4 regions of the Paenibacillus sp. FSL L8-0663 genome follow, and region 4 is predicted to be linked to each of the others. Evidence: riboswitches for the same ligand, from Rfam matches in the RefSeq annotation. Region 4 holds a riboswitch; each other region holds the start of a gene.
The links. A riboswitch is a leader RNA that binds a small molecule or an ion and turns the genes downstream of it on or off. The one in region 4 is predicted to bind cyclic di-AMP.
Positions count from the first base shown of each region.

Region 1 (5,352 bases), 2.9 Mb from region 4:
TAAGTGCTATGTCGCAATCATCAAACAAACCGGCAGCGGCCATAGGGACCTTAGCACCACGAGTTTCTTCGGCAGGTGTGCCGTATACCCGTACTTCTCCACCAGTTTCGTCGATGATCGACTTGAGGCCAACGGCAGCACCGGTACTCATCATGCATATCAGATGGTGCCCACAGGCGTGTCCTAAACCTTTCAGAGCGTCATATTCTGCCAGAAAAGCGACAATCGGTCCGGATTTTTCAGCTTTGTAAGTTGCAATAAAGGCTGTTTCTAGGCCCAAAACGGGTGCCTGGACCTCAAAACCGTGAAAAATGAGTTCTTCTTTTAAACGGGCAGCGGCCAGAAATTCCTCGTTTCCAAGTTCAGGATTTGCCCCAATATATAACGAAATGTCCTTAAAGCGTGGGGCATGCTGCTCAATTGTCTTTTGAATGGTCTGTTTAAAATCCATGCTGAAAACTCCTTTATATAAGCTGTAATGTAGGTACTGCGCTAGGTATGCTGAAATTGTACTATAACATTCATTGCATAATCATGCATATTCATTTATAATGACACAATCTTATTTATTATAAAGAATTTAAGGAGAGAAAAAAAGATTGAAAAAGGCATATCGTTTTACCGCCCTGGTTTTGACGGCGGTTATCTTGCTGTTGACGGGTCTTCCCATGCTCAATGCATACGGAACGGAAGCAAAGCCACAGAAAAAACTTGTAGTGGGCATGAGTGCCGACTTTCCGCCGTATGAGTTTCATAAAGTTATTAACGGTAAGGATACTATTGTTGGATTCGATGTGGAAATCGCGAAGGAAATCGCCAAAGATTTGGGTGCGGAGATGGTCCCTGAGGACATGAGTTTTGACTCTTTGCTACCTGCTCTGCAAAGTGGTCGCGTAGACTTGGTACTGTCCGGTATGACACCGACGGATGAGCGTAGAAAAAGCATTGATTTTTCAGATGTATATTATCGCTCCAAGCAAGTCATTATGGTACGCCCAGAGGATAAAGACAAATATCCTACGATGGCTGCTTTGAAAGGCGAGAAGATTGGCGCGCAAAAGGGGAGTATTCAGGAAGAAATTGCTCAAAAAGTACCCAATGCCTCTGTAACCTCACTGGACAAAATATCCGATCTGGTACTCCAGCTGCGGACCCAGCGTATCAACGCTGTTGTGATCGAAGATACGGTTGCTAAAGGCTACACGTTAGATGGGACCGTAACACTTGCCAAAGCGGTACCTGAGGATGCCGGAGCAGAAACTGCTGTAGGTATACGTAAGGGGAACGCAGAATTGCTTGCCTCTGTAAATAAAACGTTGGCTCGCCTGAAAGCGGACGGGTCGATTGAAAAGTTTTCTACAGAAGCGAGTGCACTCTCGGCAGATCGACAGGTTTCTTCTAATAACATCGTAGATATTTTTTGGAAATACCGCAGTCTTTACGCTACGGGTATTGGTTACACTCTGTTGCTGTCTGCACTCGGAGTACTGTTTGGATTTATCATTGGTCTGATCGTATCCTTGCTGCGGATGAGTGGTATACGCATCATTGAGTGGTTAGGTACCACATATGTGGAGATCCTGCGTGGCACACCTATGCTGGTGCAGCTCATGATCATTCACTACGGGATTGCTTTGACGCTGGGTGTCAATTTTACTCCACTCCAGTCCGGTATAATCACATTGTCTCTGAATAGCTCGGCATATCTGGCTGAAATTTTCCGTGCAGGTATCCAGGCAGTAGACCGTGGACAGATGGAGGCTGCACGCTCATTGGGTATGGGACGAGGCAAAGCTATGCGTCACGTCATTTTGCCGCAAGCGTTTAAATCTATTTTACCTGCTATCGGTAATGAGTTTATTACAATTATTAAAGAATCCTCCATTATTTCGACTATTGGTATGGTGGATATTATGTATCAAGCCCAGGTCATTAAGAATATTACCTATGAAGGATTAAGTCCGTTCATAATCACAGCCGCTATTTATTTTGTAATGACATTCAGCTTGTCTAAGCTGCTTGGTTTATGGGAAAGGAAGTTGAGAGCCAGTGATCACCGTTAAACAATTGCGTAAATCGTTCGGCAAGAATGAGATTTTAAAAGGCATTGATATAGATATCGCCAAAGGAGAAGTTGTCGTTATCATCGGTCCCAGCGGTTCGGGGAAGAGTACGTTTTTGCGTTGTATGAATCTGTTAGAACAGCCGACGGATGGGGAGATTTTATTTGAGGGCGAGCCGATTACAGCTCGTGGTCATAATATTAATGTAACCCGGGAAAAAATGGGGATGGTGTTCCAGCATTTTAATCTGTTCCCACACAAAACAGTGTTGCAGAACCTGACGCTTGCACCGACGCAGGTTAGAAAACAGTCAGGTAAGGAAGCGGAAAAAATTGCATTAGAACTCCTGCGTACCGTGGGGCTCGAGGATAAGAAGAATACCTATCCGAACCAGCTATCCGGTGGTCAGAAGCAACGTATTGCGATTGCGCGTGCTTTGGCCATGCAGCCGCACGTAATGCTGTTCGATGAGCCGACTTCTGCATTGGACCCTGAAATGGTTGGAGAGGTTCTGGATGTAATGAAGAAGCTCGCCGAAGGCGGTATGACAATGGTAATTGTAACGCATGAAATGGGCTTTGCCCGCGAGGTAGGCGATCGAATTATCTTTATGGATAACGGTCAAATTGTGGAGCAGGGTGCACCAGACCAGGTATTTGGCACTCCAAGCCATGATCGCACTCGTGATTTTCTTGCCAAAGTATTGTAAGAAAGTACTGATCTAATCATAAAAGAGCTCTCCGTTGACGGAGGGCTTTTCTTTTTTTGTCACCATTTCCCCATACTTTCGTAACAAATATAAATTTCTTGATGACAAAATTGTAACGAGTGTAGTATGATGTTCAGGGTTCCCAACATTTTCATGCGGATAAGGTTACAAAATTGTGATATTATGCAGTAAGCCAAAACTTACCGGGACAGCATGCGGTTAGACAAGCGCTGAAATGCTGGCCCAAACTATGGGAAGTGCGGGGGACGTAACAACGGCAGCCATTCCGATACGTCATAAGACGATGAGGAATATGCCTAGGGGTGAATTGCACGAGCATAGGGCTTCTCCTGAGTCCGAATCCGACAGCTAACTTCGCAGGCATAAAAGAGGAGGTACATATCTTTGAAACATTTAAAACATATTGGTAAAACGATGAAAATTGCGGTGCTTGCCGCAGCTATTGCAGGGTTGGCACAGACAGCTGGAATAGCGGATGCTGCCTCGCTTCACACTGCCAAAGAGGGCGATACCTTCTTTTTGCTTGCTCAGCGTTATGGAGTATCGGTAGACGAGCTAACAAAGGCTAACCCAAACATTGCCTCCAGCAATATATATGCAGGTCTGCAAATTAAGGTGCCTGGCGAAAAAAGTGTAAAGGCAGCTTCGGAATCGAAGCCGCAGCTTCTTACGGAGAAAGCAGCAGCGAATGAGGCGCCAACGATTGAAGCTTGGGGTAAAACATTCAACTATAGCAAAATAGTTGACGTTAAGGCTTCAGCGTATTCTGCCGCAGCCGATGAGAATGGTAAATGGGGCGCAGTGGACTACTACGGCAATCCGCTTAAACTAGGTACAATTGCGGTAGATCCTAACGTCATTCCGATGGGCACGAAAGTACTGGTTACAGGCTACTCCCATCCAGGTTTGCCGGATCATTCTTTTGTAGCTGTCGCTCGCGATCAGGGCAGCGCCATTACAGGAAAGCGGATTGATATCTTTATTCCAGGCAACAAATCATTTGTGAACGACTTTGGATTTCAAAATGTGAAGCTGTACGTTATTGATAAATAGCATTGTACGTATATACAGTTTAATTAAACATAATATATATTATGTAAACATAACGCCTATATCCGTATATATCTAGGTCGGACTCTTATCAGGTCCTATCCGTAAAAAGGCTGTCTTGACGAGCAGAATACTTCTGCTGGTAAGACAGCCTTTTTACGTTGCTTTAGCTTGGACCTCAATTATAAACATACTGTTATTTTCGTTCCGATGTGTGGAGTAGCCGGGGGACTGTCACAAATTTGTAGCCCTTAGCTTTTAGAGAGTGAATTAGACCCGGCAAAGCTTGGATAGTGCCTTGCAAGTTGGAACTTTGACCTCCACCAGCGTGCATTAAAATAATAGAGCCAGGCCCTGTAGCTGGAATCACATTTCGCTGAATTTGTGTTTTACTTAGTCCCTTCCAGTCGAGAGAGTCTACATTCCAGTTGACAATCATGTAGCCATGACGACGTGCCCACTTTATTTGAGGCTCTGTAATTTCACCGTAGGGTGGACGAATCAACTTGGGGCGAAAACCTGCGCTGGCTTGTAAAATACGTTCTGTTTTTGTAATCTGGTTGCGAAAGCGTTCTGGTGTAGCCTTCCTAAAATCCGGATGAGTATAGGAATGATTTCCTATAGCATGGCCTTCACGGATAATACGACGTATAATCCCCGGATGCTTTTCCGCACGGTGACCGACGATGAAAAAGGTGGCTTTGATACCGTTGGCGTGTAATACGTCCAAAACCTGCGGCGTATACCTAGAATCGGGCACATCATCAAAGGTTAAGGCAATTTGGCGGGTGTGTGGGCCGCACATTTTAAAAATGTCCGCATGTTTTTTACGCAACATTGCTAATGTAGGAGTAGCTCGATCTGTACTCAGATGTACAGAAGAAGCAACAGCTGCTTCCTTGGGATGGGGCGTTCCGATCTTGGGAGGCGCATCCGCGTGAACGGGTAAACTTGAAAATGCTAGTAACAGTGCCAAGCATGGCAACACTCCCCTGTACGGCATATGTATCCCCCCTTTTCGTGCAGTGGTACCTAGTGGTGCTCTCGACTATTATGTACCTGTCCTATTAAAAATATGCTGGTTACCAAGTTAGGCTCATAAACGTCTGGAAAGAAGTTCGCGATGAAATGATTATCAATGAAGATGATGGAGCTAAACGTACATATTCTCTTAAACATGACCGAAAACAAGAGCATTTTCGCAAGTTTTAGCCTTACAACGGATTCGGTATCCCGTGACAGCTGGTGTATAATGGGGTTGCAATTCATAATTATACAGACATGGAATTGAAGGAAGGAAGGATAAAAGTGACCGACTTGTTTACTCCTTATCAATTAAAGGGGCTTTCTTTAAAAAATCGGATTGTTATGCCCCCGATGTGCCAATTTAGTGTGGAGGCCGAGGATGGAAATCCGACGGATTGGCATCATGTCCATTATGTGAGCCGAGCAGTAGGAGGTGCTGGTCTTATTATTGTGGAAATGACAGCGGTTCATCCTGATGGACGT
Region 1 is NZ_JBBOYM010000001.1:3,072,469-3,077,820, reverse strand. It holds gene MKY75_RS13150 (M20 family metallopeptidase) at 1-451, opposite strand, end outside; gene MKY75_RS13145 (ABC transporter substrate-binding protein/permease) at 600-2,063, shown strand; gene MKY75_RS13140 (amino acid ABC transporter ATP-binding protein) at 2,050-2,772, shown strand; cyclic di-AMP (ydaO/yuaA leader) riboswitch at 3,003-3,171, shown strand; gene MKY75_RS13135 (3D domain-containing protein) at 3,178-3,846, shown strand; gene MKY75_RS13130 (polysaccharide deacetylase family protein) at 4,040-4,846, opposite strand; gene MKY75_RS13125 (NADH:flavin oxidoreductase/NADH oxidase) at 5,152-5,352, shown strand, end outside.
Region 1: linked by a shared signal. The riboswitch ahead of MKY75_RS13135 (3D domain-containing protein) and the one ahead of MKY75_RS00540 (C40 family peptidase) in region 4 are both predicted to bind cyclic di-AMP.

Region 2 (5,352 bases), 4.4 Mb from region 4:
CCAAACATAGAACATCCCAACTATTGGTGGGAGAATCCTCTGAGGCCGTGACACTTGCACGTAATAGCGAAGAATTTTACCTGCTGCAACGGATTCAGGACGAGGTTCACCGTTTCGCCATCACGTTCCACCGCGAGCAACGCGGCAAATCTATGGTAACTTCCCGGCTGGACTCTATTCCAGGCATTGGCGAGAAACGGCGTAAGTTACTGCTTAAGCATTTTGGATCGCTCAAAAAAATAAGAGAGGCCAGTGTCGAAGACTTCCGGCCTCTCTCTATTGGGGATAAGCTTGCGCGTCAGATTATAGCTGCCCTTCGGGAGGAGGAGTCGTAGAATGCGACTCCTCTTTTTGTATAGGTTCAAACATCATTCGATTTGGCTTTTTAGGACTAAACCAATAAATGATGTAACCCACAATGGCTGGAAGTAAGATCCAGAATAGGCCCGCGCTCACGTTCACAGTATCTCCCAGACTCATCACACTAAGTCCCATTAGAATGCTGTCAAAAATAACGTGGCTGAACATGGCGGCAATAAAGCCGTAACGCAGGAACACAAAACTGAACAGCAAACCAAGAAAAGTCAGCTCAATAGGTCTGGAAATCACTGGATAGATCGGATAAAGTGTATGTCCCAGTGCCCAAATCAGCGTGGTGATCAGACAAGCAACAAAAGTATTTTTCACTATTTTTTTGACCATCGGAATACCAAACAGACGGTAGACAGTCTCTTCACCAATACCTGCCATCCAGGCCATAATCGGCAGTAGCCATGGATAAGCCATATTGTAAGGGGATTGCGTGGCATCTGTGGTGGAGAATGTATTAAATGTGCGCTCCAGTATAAAGAATAAAATGGATTGTACCCCGAGCAAAATAAAGGCCCACAAGTAGCCAACATACATACTGCGAAGCACATACAGCCCGTAGCCCGGCTCTTTCGCACGTGGCCATGCATTCAGTCCAACCTGACGCATAAGTCCGTCACCGCCGACCAAGGAGAAGTAGAGCGCTACAGCCATGACGAAGGTAACACCAATCTGGAAAACCATAAGAAATAGAAGCATGCCCTTACCGCCTGCTTCTGCTTGCAATAAAGGCAGCATGTTCATGGTCCCAGCTATACTAGCAATAAAGTATATAACGGATAGAACAATGCCGCGTACAAATGAAGTATGTCGTCGGGTGAGTGACGCATACACAATGGCAAGTACACCCAGCACAAAGCTAAATAGGGCATAACCCGCATAGGTCATCCAATTCGCCCAAAATGTTTGCTTTTCGATATAATCGGTATAGGATGACGGGGCCGAAAAGCTTTGAGTGAAGGAGCGAACATCACCGTCTTCAAAAGTAAAAGCCAGTGTAAGTACCGAGGCGCCAATTTTTTTATCGTCTACGGTATACTTTAATCCGCCTTCTTGTTCAGTGGTCGCGAGCTTCAAGTCCGACGGCTTAAAGCCAAAGCGCTTCACCCATACAGCGGCCGCCTGCTCCTTGGCTTCAAGCGTCATGCCGTCCTCAGCCACACGTACAAGCCTGTTACGTGCTTGTTCATCCGTAGAAATATCAGCCTGCGTGTAATTGGTGCTGGAGGTGATCCGTTTAAAACTAACGACCTTCCCAGTGGATAAATCTACATGAATTTGCAGCTTGCTCTTCGCTGAGGATTCAGGCAGATCGACCCGAAAGGTTTCGTAAGGGTAATTTTTCTTCCATGTACGGTCGTACTGTTGAAGCAGTTTTTCTCTAGATAAATAACCGTACAAATCTGTTTCGGCCTGATAGGTTACCAGAGGCTCCTCTGGCTGTGATTCAGTATATCCCAGCTCGGAGCGGGCGAAGTCCAATGCGTGTATGACCGCTTCTTGTTTGCTGATGACCTTTGCATTCATTACTGATTCTGGACTCGGATTGCTAAGCGAGGGAATAAGCAATTGAAAGATAAAAAAGCAAATCAGGCCAATCCCGCCCAGCAAGCCTAATTTTTTGAAGTTGGCCGTGAGCACGACCGGTTTCCCGATAGGATTCATGAGTTTCCTCCTTAATCTGTAAATAAGAACATCCATTAAAGATATCATACTGCACAGGTTCCCGCCAACAGACCAGCGATATTCATGAAAATAGAGTGAAAGCACTTTAAAGTTCCAATAAAATAAGATAAGCTGCGATTAAACGATGCCCATTCGCAAAATAAAGCCAATTTCACGTTTTTTCGACGAAATCGGTTTTGTGATCTGGATATAGAAGGATTATAATCTTGAGGCAATGCCTATAAAATACATAGGTAATGATATACAGTTGAGCCGAATTTCTATGGGAAAACGGGGGAACCATGTTACTGGGGTGAATTTTACAGCCGATCACTGGTGGATCGGAAGTGTAAATAGGGCATACTGTGCTGCCCGAATCCGTCAGCTAACCTCGTAGGCTATGAGCAGGAACCAAGTCAGGCACTCGGTTTTCCGGTGTCTTTTTTTGTGTGTATAAAAGTGTTTGGATTGGTTAGATAGACCGCTGCGGGTGCAGATTATTCTTCCGATTGCTGTTATCCCCGGATTTTTTGATTGTATACCCCCTTTAATGGTTAAAATCCGGAGATAAAGGCAAACGCTTCGCTTCTTCAGAACAATTCTGCCCCCTTCGCTACTGCCCGCCAATAGCACAGGGGACCGAGTAGTGCTTGACATGCATTCTTCCTGTATTCAGGGAATGCTAATTATAGTTAACTAAGGTTTGGAAAAATCAAAAAATTCAGGGGCAACGACGATCGGAAGATCAAATGGAACGCGTAGCAAGCTTACACCGTATTAAATCACTGTTTTTATAGTTTTAAGAATTAGGAGAGAAGTGATGAATAGATGAATCCCAATGCAAGCTGGCTCCGGCTTTCTCCACCGCAGATATTCGTTGCGGGCTTTGCCATTATCATTCTAATAGGTAGTTTATTGTTAATGCTGCCGATCTCCAATACAACAGGAAAGCCACTTGCGTTTGTAGACGCTTTGTTTACTGCCGCTTCCGCGACCTGTGTTACAGGGCTTGTCGTAAAGGATACGGGGACCTTTTTTACAACCTTTGGTCAAGTTGTTATCGTGGCGCTCATTCAGATCGGCGGTCTGGGCTTTATGACCATGGCTACCTTAATCGCGCTGGTGTTCAAACGTCGGATTTCCTTGCGGGAGCGACTCATTTTACAGGAAGCGATGAATCAGACCTCTGTCGAAGGAATTGTCGGATTGATCCGTAAGGTGCTGTTGTACTCGCTGGTCATTGAGGGCATATGTGCTGTAATATTTGCGATTCGCTGGTCGTTTGATATGCCTGTAGGCAGGGCGATTTATTTTGGGATTTGGCATGCCATCTCCATGTTTAACAATGCTGGTTTTGACTTATTCGGGCACTTTCGCAGCCTAACAGGTTATGTATATGATCCGATTGTTAATTTTACAGCCATGTTTTTGATTATTTCAGGCGGCATTGGTTTTGTAGTGATGTCGGACCTGGCAGAATATCGCAAGCGTAAGAGACTGTCCTTGCATACCAAGGTGGTACTCAGCATGACGGGCGCTCTGATTGTAGTCGGCACGCTCGTGATTTTTGTGTTTGAGTTTACGAATCCAAAGACTCTTGGCTCGCTTGATTGGGGTGGTAAACTGCTGGGATCTTTATTCCAGTCTGTTACTCCCCGTACCGCAGGTGCCAATACACTGGACATTGCAGGCTTGCGGCAGGCTACGCAGTTTTTTATCATCATACTCATGTTTATCGGGGCTTCTCCTGGCTCCACTGGAGGCGGGATTAAGACCACAACATTCGCGCTGCTCATTGGAGCAGTGATTTCGATGCTGCGGGGGCGGGAAGATATTGTGCTGTTCAGGTATCGACTTGCGCAGGGACGAATTTACAAGGCTTTGACCATTACACTGCTGGGGCTGCTGTTCGTGATCGGGGTGACGATGATTTTGTCAGCAACCGAAGATCATCATTTTCTGATGATCTTGTTCGAGACGGTGTCTGCGTTTGGTACGGTGGGGCTGTCGATGGGGCTTACACCTGATTTGACAGTCATAGGCAAGCTGGTGATTACCCTGACGATGTTTGCAGGTAGACTGGGGCCACTCACGCTAGCTTATGCACTGGGGCCGAAAAAGGGTAAAGAATTATATCGTCATCCGGAAGGTAAAATGATTATAGGATAAGGGAGTTTTCGAGTAGACATGAAAACGCAGCAGTTTGTAGTTATTGGCTTGGGGCGGTTTGGCTCAAGCCTAGCTTTGCAATTGGTGGATATGGGGTGCGAGGTGCTAGGCATTGACCGGAATGAGGATGTTGTGGACAGTATGAGTGAGATGTTGACACATACTGTCGTGGCGGACGCTACCGATGAAGACTCATTGCGATCACTGGGCATCCGTAATTTCGATTGCGGCATTGTTGCTATTGGTGATGACATCCAGGTAAGCATCCTGACCGCCATTTTGCTGAAGGAGCTGGGTGTGAAAAAGGTCGTAGCCAAAGCCATATCTGTGCTGCACGGGCGTGCGTTAGAAAAGCTCGGTGTGGATCGGATTATTTATCCAGAACGGGACATGGGTATCCGTGTGGCTCACCAGCTAGTCACGCCTAATTTGCTCGATTATTTGGAGTTGTCTAAGGAATACAGTATTGTGGAACTCAATGTACCTGCATGTCTGAACGGCAAAACGCTTGCAGAACTAAATGCTCGCACCCGCTTTGGCTGTAGTGTCGTGGCGCTTCATACGGCGAACGGTATCTTGATCGCACCGACGGCTATGGATCGGCTAAAAGAAGACGATATTATGGTCATCATCGGCTCAAATGACAATATCGGCCGCTTTGAGGATGAGGTTGTTAATGTCAATGAAGAGGGCTAAACTCTCTACACCATACGATAGCCTGCAAACGACGCACGTGTCTCGCTAATCCAGCGTCGTGCTGTCGGACCGAGATCGGTCGTCTCCGAGTAAATGAGGGAGGTCGTTCGGCGTGTCTCCTTCAAATCGGGCAAGTACAATGCAGTGAGTCCATTATCCCGCAGCAGTTCGCTACGCAAATAGGATTTGGGTAGCAAGGCGGAAGCCTTACAGGTTGGAAGCAGGCGTACAATCGCCTCGAAGGAGTCGATTTCCATGCGGATATCCGGCATGATGCCGCTGCGCTGGAACAAGTCATCCGTCAGACTGCGGTACCAGGTTCCTTTGGAGAAAATAATCATCGGCAATCCTTGCAGATCTTTCATCGAGGCCGTTCCTGTCTTAACGGTTAATTCATGTCCAATGGGAACAACGAGCTCCAAATGATCGTCAAATAGCGGAATGCAACGCAGT
Region 2 is NZ_JBBOYM010000001.1:4,512,353-4,517,704, reverse strand. It holds gene uvrC (excinuclease ABC subunit UvrC) at 1-335, shown strand, start outside; gene MKY75_RS19910 (CPBP family intramembrane glutamic endopeptidase) at 304-2,034, opposite strand; cyclic di-AMP (ydaO/yuaA leader) riboswitch at 2,296-2,449, shown strand; gene MKY75_RS19905 (TrkH family potassium uptake protein) at 2,863-4,203, shown strand; gene MKY75_RS19900 (potassium channel family protein) at 4,222-4,899, shown strand; gene MKY75_RS19895 (LysR family transcriptional regulator) at 4,905-5,352, opposite strand, start outside.
Region 2: linked by a shared signal. The riboswitch ahead of MKY75_RS19905 (TrkH family potassium uptake protein) and the one ahead of MKY75_RS00540 (C40 family peptidase) in region 4 are both predicted to bind cyclic di-AMP.

Region 3 (5,352 bases), 1.3 Mb from region 4:
GCAGTTAGGCATTAGTACAGGGAACTTCGGGGATTGGAAAAGAGGAAAAACGACGCCAGGCACGAATAAACTCATTGAAATCGCTTCTTTTTTTGATGCGAGTCTGGACTGGATTATGCTGGGTCGAGATATACAGGGTGAGGTGCTAAAGGAGTCGCAAGACCCTTATTTTTTTGACGCTTCAGGGCAACTGAATTGCCAGGAGGAACCGCTTAGTGAGGCGGAAAGAAATTTTATACTTGAGTATATTGAATTTACCCGCTTTCGTAAAGAGAAAAACCAGCGCAATTCTACTATGGGGTAATGGTTGCTTAGGATTTAATGGGGATTACTAATGAGTAAGGCTGAAAAATGAAAATTATTTCAGAAAAAGTTACTGTTTCGGAGGGGAAACATTTTGGGAGATCAAACTATTTATCAACGGATTGAAGCTTTGATTAAAGATCGGGGAATGACCAAGAAGGCATTTTGTGAAAAGCTTAAAATCAGTTCAGGGAATCTCGGTGATTGGAGAAGGGGGAAAACAACGCCGGGTACCACTCATTTAATTCAGATTTCGGACTTTTTTAATGTATCGCTCGATTGGTTAATGAAAGGGATTAAGCCGGGAGAAGGCGTACTTCAGGAGCAGAAGGCTGCTTATTTTTTTGGAGTGATGGGGCCACTGAATTGCCAGGCAGAAGATCTTGAGACGGAAGAACAGAATTTTATTTTAGAATATGTTGAATTTGCGAAATATCGTAAGCAAAAAAGTGAGAAGGATAAAACAAAGCCGGAATGATTTTTTTGGCTAAAGATTGTCTGGGTTGAAAACCCGTAAACGAACTGGAGGGGTTCGCTTTACGGGTTTATTTGGTTTCTTGGTGATATGGAATGACCTGTATGTAACTGGAATGCTTGTTGGATTTAGAGTGGCGATGCCTCCTTATAATCTTTATCGTCGATGTTCAGAATTGCAGCAACTTGTTTTCTGTACCTTTGTGCTTTGCGGGTGCCGTGAATCAGATTGGACAAGCGTGAAGGCGGAATATTGTGTGTCTCACAAAATGTTTTCTGATCCAGTCGAAGTTCGACAAGCCGTTGTTTGATGGCCCACCCGAAGGAGGTGACAGGCATTTTGTTGTTCAAAAGAAATCGCCCCTTACGGATTCTTACGGAATAATTGGTGTGTTATAATAATCATCAGTAAACATGTTAGAATTAACCATCTGAAACTATGATACACTTTTATACGTGTTTTTACAATCGTAAATACGTTATTTTGTCAAATTAATTACTTAGTTAAGTGCCAAGTGGTTCTGATAATCCGTAAGGGGGCAACATTAATGCATAGTTCAGCAAGCGGTTATCTTTATACAGGACGGTATTATTATCGCTCATATATGTAAGTTAAAATAATTATAATATTTTTGTTTACAAATAGTTGATGAGAGAGTATAATAAATCTGTTGCCTCAATACATTATGATTTGCGGTCGTGGTGGAATGGCAGACACGCTATCTTGAGGGGGTAGTGGGCGTACGCCCGTGGAGGTTCGAGTCCTCTCGACCGCATTATATGCAAGACCTAGTTAAAAAAGCATCCTGACACGGTTTACGTGAAAGGGTGCTTTTTTTGTTAAGTATTTTTCGTTATATTCTTTAGTCACGGAAGCCACGGTTGCAACAGGTCGTTTATTAACTGTGATAATGAAGAATGTCAGTTTTGCTGCAAAAGCTTCTCTATATCTCCCGCCAGCTTATCTGGCGTGGTTTGCGGTGCATAGCGCTTAAATACGTTACCTTCTCTTGTAATTAAGAATTTAGTGAAATTCCATTTGATCGCTTTGGACCCTAATACCCCCGGAGCTGTTTGGGTCAGGTAGCGAAATAAGGGGTGTGCTTGATCGCCATTGACATCTGTCTTGGCGAACATCGGAAAGGTGACACCATAATTGATCTGGCAAAACTCGGAGATCTCCTCATTGGAACCTGGCTCTTGTTTGGCAAACTGGTTGCTGGGAAATCCCAAAATTTCGAGCCCCTGTTCATGATACTGGTCATATAGCTCTTGTAGCGCTTTGTATTGGGGGGTTAACCCACATTTGCTGGCAGTGTTCACGATAAGCAGAACGTTCCCTTCAAATGTGGATAACGGAATTTGTTTCCCTTGCAGGGTTTGCGCATCATATTCATAAACGGTCATAGCATCTCTCCTCATTCAATATTCAGCAATTAAATTTTAGACAATTTAAAGAAGGGTTGCAAGGCTGGAAAAGCTGTATAAAGCCTTCAGGCGCTGTAAAATCGTATTTTGCTCAAAACAGTAAATCGCACCGCAAATGGAGCGAATAAAGGTGTTTCTTCTTATAAAAGCGGGTTCAATCGGTGTTTAGCTGGTACATATAGCGTATTTTCTTCTCTTTTTACAAAAAAAGGCCAATAACGCTTTACCCTACGCCAATATTGACATGCTTGTCATTTTCAAAAAGGGATGAAAAACAGAGATTAAAGGAGATGTGAGAAGCATAGTTGCATTGTAAGCGTTATTATTAATCTTCTATGCTCTAAAGCCCGATTTATAACCCTGCAGTTGAGCTTTACAGTCTTCCATGCGCGGGTGTATGATTCAAGACGTAATTTCAAATTAACTTGAATGAAGCAACAACGAAATGTCTATAGCGCTGAATTTTGCAGTTGCAAAAGCGGGGGAACCAATCGAGACTGTACGGCTTCGGAAGCCGTGTGTCTCATGGGGTGAATTTTCCGGTCAAGTGCCAGAAATAGGGCGACTCTCACGTCCGAATCCGACAGCTAACCTCGTAAGCGTACAGGGAGAGGCAACAAACCGCCGTGTGCAGCCATGGTTTATTTTATCATGGATATGTCAGAAGCCGGAGGAAAGCCTTTTTCCTTCGGCTTCTTTTTGTTGTCTTTTTATACCGGGAGAGGAGCTACTGATGGAAGGTCGGTTAATTATTGTCACTGCACCGAATGAAGCGGGCAGAAGTTTTGTGAAATTGCTTATGTTCAAAAAATTGGCGTTTGCAGTTCTCACGAATAGCGCCCAGGAGGAACGACAGCTCAAAAAAATGGGTGTGGAGCACATTGTCCGCATCAATACCATGCAAGCGGGAAAATGGAAATTTCCAAAAAAAGAAATTGGTAGTGTGTATTTGTTCGAGAACAGCTTGAATCTGACTTGCCGTTTCCTGCAAATATGTCGGCCACTAACATCGGAATCGATCTATGTTATTACGCACGGCTGTAATCCACAAGGAATTTATCGGGGATTGGGAGCGGACCATGTGATCTACACATTGAACGGAGAGGTGGGTTTTCTGCTGAACGGATAAGCACTTATAACATAGTTGTTTTATGATTTTATGATGAAATAAGAATGGCGATCTGAGGACCGATACGGAGGTTATGAACATGATGGATATATACATGCTGCTCGTCATGGCTGTGAGTTATGGAGTGATATTGCTGTTTGTACGCTGGTGTGATGCGCAGACCTCTAAAGGAGGACGAAGAGGATGATTGTTATACTTGGGCTTACGGCTATTGTGTTTATGTATTTAATCTACGCACTCCTGAACCCTGAAAAGTTCTAGTCAGCTATAGGGGTAGAGCGGGCGGGAACAACAGATCTGAATATTAAGCATCATAGGTAGCAGGTTTTCGCAAACGTGTGCACTCCATAGATGGTCTGAACCGGGTCTGTTGTTCCAAACGCAGGAGCATTTTGAAGGAGGAATAGAGGATGGAGTTGCTTCAAATTGGAATTGTGATCCTTATATTGCTGCTCTTGGTAAAGCCAATGGGTACATATATGTATCATGTATTCTCGAATGAACCGAATCGGACGGATCGGATTTTTGGCAGAACAGAAAAGCTGATTTATAAGGTAGTAGGTTTGAAGAAAGTGGAGAGCATGCGATGGACCACGTATGTTATGAGTTTCATTGCTACGAACGTCGTGCTTGTGGCGATCAGCTACTTGCTGTTGCGTTTACAGGGAATGCTTCCCGGTAATCCGGCGGGAAACAGTAATATGGAAGCATCACTAGCTTTTAATACGGTAATCAGCTTTATGACGAATACAAATCTCCAACATTATAGCGGAGAAAGCGGGCTTACGTATCTGACACAGATGGCGTTCGTCACGATGATGATGTTCACTTCGGCTGCTTCCGGTTTTGCGGTTGCTGCGGCTTTTATGAGGGGATTGACGCGGCGCGGTGAAGGGATGGGCAATTTTTTTCAAGATTTTATTAAAGCCATTATAAGGATTTTCCTGCCGCTGGCCTTTGTGCTAACGCTGGTGCTGGTTGGATTGAAGGTACCGCAGACGCTACAGCCTACGGCGGATCTTACGACGCTGAGCGGAACACAGCAGCAGATTTCTATGGGACCTATTGCTTCTCTGGAGTCCATCAAGCATTTGGGGACGAACGGGGGCGGTTATGCGGGAGCTAACTCTGCGCATCCTTTTGAAAATCCAAGTCCTTGGACGAACGTGCTGGAAATTTTGGCAATGTGGGTAATGCCGGCTTCGTTGCCGTATACCTTTGGATTGTTTGCCCGTAATCGTAAGCAGGGCTGGATTATTTTTAGCTCCATGATGGTATTGTTTCTTATTTTTCTATCCATTACGTACGTGTCTGAAAAGACAGGTAATCCGTTAATCCAGACACTGGGTGTGGATGCTTCTCAGGGAAGCATGGAAGGGAAAGAGGTTCGTTTCGGCATTGGACAATCGGCTTTATTCACTGCGGTCACGACAGCGGCAACGACAGGTTCGGTCAATAATATGCATGATACACTAACCCCACTGGGTGGTATGGCTGCTTTGGGAGAAATGATGCTAAACGTCATTTTTGGCGGCAAGGGTGTCGGGCTGATGAATATGCTGATGTATGCGATTCTGGGTGTGTTTATATGCGGACTGATGGTCGGGAGAACTCCAGAATTTATGGGAAGGAAAATTGAAGGCAAGGAAATGAAGCTGATCGCGATTGCCATTTTGGTACATCCGTTTCTCATTCTCGCCCCAACTGCACTTGCATTTATGAGTCATTGGGGATACGATGCGGTCACTAACCCTGGCTATCACGGGTTGACTCAGGTGCTCTATGAATATGCGTCATCTGCCGCAAATAATGGTTCGGGGTTTGAAGGTCTTTCGGATAACAACGTATTCTGGAACATGACAACGGGGATGGTTATGTTCTTCGGACGATATGTATCTATGATTGCATTGTTGGCTGTGGCGGCTTCGTTGAATGCCAAAGCACCGACTCCGGTGACGACGGGGACACTGCGCACGGACAACAAGTTATTTGGAGCCATTCTGATCGGGGTCGTGCTG
Region 3 is NZ_JBBOYM010000001.1:1,426,060-1,431,411, forward strand. It holds gene MKY75_RS06435 (helix-turn-helix domain-containing protein) at 1-304, shown strand, start outside; gene MKY75_RS06440 (helix-turn-helix domain-containing protein) at 398-781, shown strand; gene MKY75_RS06445 (XRE family transcriptional regulator) at 907-1,128, opposite strand; tRNA gene MKY75_RS06450 (tRNA-Leu) at 1,471-1,553, shown strand; gene MKY75_RS06455 (glutathione peroxidase) at 1,699-2,184, opposite strand; cyclic di-AMP (ydaO/yuaA leader) riboswitch at 2,651-2,823, shown strand; gene MKY75_RS06460 (hypothetical protein) at 2,939-3,334, shown strand; gene MKY75_RS25565 (potassium-transporting ATPase subunit F) at 3,518-3,595, shown strand; gene kdpA (potassium-transporting ATPase subunit KdpA) at 3,745-5,352, shown strand, end outside.
Region 3: linked by a shared signal. The riboswitch ahead of MKY75_RS06460 (hypothetical protein) and the one ahead of MKY75_RS00540 (C40 family peptidase) in region 4 are both predicted to bind cyclic di-AMP.

Region 4 (5,352 bases):
CCCAAGCCAGTACGAGGTGGCGAAGAAATCACATTATATATGAAGTTTGAGGTAAAACTGCCTGCCATCTTTGCTCGTATGGGTGGGACAGATGATTTTGTAATGGCAGGACAGTGGTTCCCGAAGCTCAGTGTCTACGAGACTGCAGGACAGCGTGGACGCGCCGAGGAGGGCTGGAACCTCCACCAGTATCATGGTAACTCCGAGTTTTATGCCGATTTTGGAATTTACAGCGTACGGATTCGGGTGCCTGAAACTCATATCGTAGCAGCGACCGGATTTCCCACCCGTGGTGGCGTCCGACAGAACGGACAAAAAATATATCAATTTTATGCCGATGATGTACACGATTTTGCCTGGTCCGCTTCACCCAACTTTGTAGCCGTAGAAGAACCCTTTTCTTCTGCTGAAGTCCCTGGTGTCAAAATCAAGCTCTACCTTGACCCATCGCACAAGGAGCTCAAAGGACGCTATATGAGCGCAGCGAAGGCCGCTCTTTTGTACTACAGCAAATGGTACGGGCCTTATCCATATTCCACCCTGTCCATCGTGGTTCCACCTAAATCAGGCAATGGAGCTGGCGGCATGGAGTATCCGACACTCATCACGGCCGCTGCTGCGGGTAATCTCAATCCTGGCTATAGTCTGGAACGGACATTAGTTCATGAGATTGGACATCAATATTTCTATGGAATGGTAGCCAATAATGAATTTGAGGAGCCGTGGCTGGATGAAGGCTTCACCTCCTATGCAGAGGAGCGACTTATGGAGCAAGAATATGGGCTTACCCCCAACTTGCCATTACAATCGGGACAGGTATCCTCCCCACAGCCGCTAAACCGTGAGTCATGGAAGTACGGCTCGGCTGCTGAGTACGCGCAAAATGCCTACTCTCGAGGCAAGCTGGTACTACGGGGCATTGAACGTCAGGTGGGTATAAAAAAAATGGATCGCATTATGCGGACCTACGTCCAGACGTACCGATTTAAGCATCCGTCCTCACAGGATTTTCAACGTATCGTGGAGAGAGTCACCGGACGCTCATGGAGCCACTATTTTGAACAGTATGTATATGACGGCCAGATGGCGGACTTTTCAGTGGATCACATCACAAACCACAAGCTGGAGAATGGATATGAAGCAGTCGTGACGGTCAGCAAAAAAGGGGCGGATTATCCCAAGATCCCTGTCCAATTTACCTTCAAGGATGGAACCACGAAATTCAAGGCTTGGGACGGTGCGGGCAAAAGCACAACTTTTCGGATCAAAAGTACTTCTCCCGTTTCCTATGTAACCCTTGATCCCCTATATACCATTGCACTGGAGAACAAGCATATTAACAATACCCTAAAAGCCGAATTGGACGAAAAGCAACAAACCCGTTGGAGTATAAGTGTAACCAAGCTGTTGGAGACACTGCTTGGAAGTCTGTCATGGTGAGGTGTCTATAGATGCGGACTGTTATAAAAGAGGGCTGGGCGCTGGTGCGCATACGATTCTATATCGTTATCATTTTATTTCTGTATCGACTACTGTGGGGGGTGTTTCTCTATCGACTGGTGCAGTCTGCCGTTATCCCGCTATTGCTCCGTTATCCTGATCAGGGTCAAAACGAGCTGGGACAGACCTTGTTTTGGATGGAGAGCCAGATTGCTCTGATGGACAGCCGGGAAGTACATGTGTATTTGTGGATACTACTAGGGGCGACTGTACTACGCATACTAATCACTCCCTTCATTAGAGCCGGAATATATCAAAGCCTGCATACCGATGCGACTGAGCCGCAAAGCCTGTCCTTTTTCAAAGGTATGAAACGCCATGGCATGTCGTCGCTGTTGTATTACATCATCGAGTTGGGACTGCTGCTGATTCCCGCCTTTTGGGTAGTACCGAGACTCTACCCTATTGTAGCAGGTACGCTTCAATCTCCCTCTTACCTGCTGCACTTGTTGCCCTATGCCATGGGATGGATGGCATACGGATGGTTCATTCGGCAGTGCATCCTGTATATGCAACTAGGCACTGTCGGTGGTCACGCCATACTATCGTCCCTGCTCGCCTTCTTTCGCCAGCTTCTCCCAGCTGTCGGTATATCCCTTTTGCTCGGTGCTTGTGTGCTGTTGGTCTTCGGTCTATTTGGCACCGTGGCAATGATTTGGACTGGCATGCTCGCGCTCATTCTCCAACAATCGTATCATTTTGTTACTAGTCTGGTCAGGCTGTGGCATATCAGTTCGCAGTACAGACTATGGCATACCGATATCTCCAGTAGAAGCTAAGCCCTTCCTTTATGTTAATCACTTCATTTCCGTCTGTCGAAAAAACTTTATGCATAACCGCGCAAACGGCACATAACTGAATACTGTTAACAAGATCTGTTCCTGGGACATTAGGAGCAGATTTTTTTTGTAACTTTTTGCAATGAAACATTTGCCAAAGCCAGCCGACTTTGTTACAATAATCGCAGTGAACTGATAGTAACAACTTTGTAATCTTTATTGTAACCTTTATCTCAAAAATATCGTTATTGTGAATACTGCTCTCCAAGGTGCACATCTTAAGTAAAGCCTAATTCCTGGCACCTAGGAAGCGGGGGAACCAGTTTGGGTGAATTGATCTCGCAACAGAGTGGTCATAGGGGAACCTTCTACCGAATCCTTAAGCTAACCTCGCAGGCATTGGAAGGGGTATATTTTTTTTGAAGAAGAAGCTAACGATCGCAGCTATGAGTCTTGCCATTGCCTTTACATCTTTTACATTCGGTGGCGGCAGTGCATTTGCAGACTCCAAGATGGACCAGGTCATCCAAGATGCCAAAGGAACGAACTACAGAAGCGGAGGCACTACACTCGAGGGATTCGATTGCTCCGGCTTCACAATGTATGTATTCAACAAACTGGGAATTAAACTTCCGCATCAATCTGGATCACAATTCAAAATGGGATCTTCTGTATCCCGCGATGAAATGAGGCCTGGGGACCTGGTGTTCTTCAACACCACAGGAAGAGGCATTTCCCATGTAGGTATCTTCGTAGGTGAAGGGAAATTTGCCCACTCCTCGACTTCACGTGGTGTAGTAGTTAGCTCACTGAACGAAAATTATTACGCTAACCGCTATGTCGGTGCAAAAAGAATTATGAGCACAGACGCTTACCATTCTGTAGCTTCAGATATTCCTGATGACGACAACGTAGAATAACTAACGCACAGCAAGCTAACTCTAGCCGCAATTTGATTCTGCCGGAATCGAATTGCGGCTTTTTATGTCCACAACATCAGCAATGATTATCTTTACTGACGAACTGACACCTCAAAAGGTTTCAATTTTAGCGAACATCGTCGGTTTTACCGTCACCGCTGGGGGAGCATATGAGCAGTAATTCCTTCTTATTGAATGTATACCCGTCTTGGGTATAAAATAAACACGCTTGCTATTCCCCTGCAACTTGTCTACAATCTGTTGTTAATGATTGAAGCACCTGTAAAAGGAGGATGGAACACATGCCGGCCTCAATATCCAACTATCGGATCGTACCGATGGACGAGCATCAAGCGGCTGCAATCTGTGAGTGGCGCTATGATCCACCTTATAACATATACGGTTGGCTCCCCTGGGAACAAATGAAGGCGCTTGAAGTCGAATTTGGGAGTCCCACGCTTCGCCAAGAGCAATATGTTGCCGTACTGGATGAAGAGAACAAGCTGACAGGATTTGCTCAATATTTTCCTATGATCGGTGTGACCCGGCTAGGTCTTGGAATGCACCCTGACAGATGCGGACATGGCAAAGGATCAGATTTTGTCCGTGCCATTGCAGAGGAAGCCCAACGACGCAACCCGAAGAATGAAATTGATCTAGAGGTGCTCACTTGGAATGGGCGTGCTATTCGGGCCTACAAGGCGGCTGGATTTGAGCTTACAGATACCTATGAACGCCAGACTCCCGATGGCAAAAAACCGTTTTATTGTATGGTATATCGTCCAGACCACCCAACCCAGGTTCTATGATAAAAGCGCCTTCGGCATACAACCACGATGTTGTATAGCGAAGGCGCTTTTATCATCATACGACAGAACATTACAAGCTCAATGACTGCTACGCATTTTTTCAAAAGCTTCATTATATTGTTGGGCTTCCTTAATATCCACGGCCATAATACCGCCATCGTCCCAAGAGGTCAAACGCAGAGTCACGGTCTTGTAATCAATCGTAATAAATGGATGATGATTGAATGCTTCAGATATAGCGGCAACTTCATCCACGAATGCAATCCCTTTCATAAAACTGGAAAAATTATATTTCCGAACGATCCAACGTCCTTCCTCCAGCTCCCAGCCCTCCAGTTTCTCCAGATGTGCTTCAATCTCTTCTTGTGTAAAAGGCATGTTACGAACTCCTCCCCGTTTATACGGAAGCCTTTCGACCGCTTAAATACGGCCAAAACTACGATATATTGGTGTACATATTACCACGGCCCCGTTGATAAATCCATAAGACGGACCTCAAATCAAAGGGACTGACGTCAGCTCCTCGTCCCCAATCAGTACATAGATACGATGCTGCTCCGGCTCATAGATCACAACGCCACTCCCTACAGTGATTGTGGGCTCTGTACCCAGTGCATAAAATAAGTCTTCTGCCAAAGCTTCATTGACTTCCTGACGTCCCGCCGGGTCCAGCCTGTCCCAATCTTCTGCTTCCATCTCAAAAAATTCATAGCTATCTGGGATGCGCCCCACAGCCTCTGTCAAATCGTTCAAAATTTGTTCATACTCACGTCCATGCTTTACTCCCATGCCATTTCCTCCAATGGTTCCGCCATTCAATACATAATCACCTTATTATACCGGAAATTCGCACTTAACAAAAAAGAGAGTTTTGTCGATAAATACTATAATCCGTCTTGTAATGACGCGCTTGGGGCAAGGACGACCCCGGCGGCATGAAAGGATTCAAAATCTATTCTCATGGATGAGGTGTATCATGCAAATTTCAACCATTATTGGACTTGTGCTCGGGATTTTGTCACTGGTCGTCGGGATGATCTTAAAAGGCGCTCCGGTCGTCAATCTGGTCAATAATCCCGCTGCTTACATGATTATTTTCGTCGGAACGGCAGCGAGTATATTTATGGCCTTCCCGATGGCAGAAATCAAACGGATTCCGAAGCTGTTCAAGGTTATTTTCACCGAACAAAAACTGTTAGACCGCAAAGAGCTCATCGGTACGTTTACCGAGTGGGCATCCATTACCCGTCGTGAAGGTCTGCTCGCCTTGGAATCCAAGGTAGAGGAAATCGACGATCCCTTTATGCGTGGCGGCATGCGAATGATTATTGACGGCAATGATCA
Region 4 is NZ_JBBOYM010000001.1:133,362-138,713, reverse strand. It holds gene MKY75_RS00550 (M1 family metallopeptidase) at 1-1,440, shown strand, start outside; gene MKY75_RS00545 (hypothetical protein) at 1,452-2,279, shown strand; cyclic di-AMP (ydaO/yuaA leader) riboswitch at 2,556-2,693, shown strand; gene MKY75_RS00540 (C40 family peptidase) at 2,699-3,199, shown strand; gene MKY75_RS00535 (GNAT family N-acetyltransferase) at 3,502-4,008, shown strand; gene MKY75_RS00530 (4a-hydroxytetrahydrobiopterin dehydratase) at 4,087-4,386, opposite strand; gene MKY75_RS00525 (hypothetical protein) at 4,504-4,797, opposite strand; gene motA (flagellar motor stator protein MotA) at 4,985-5,352, shown strand, end outside.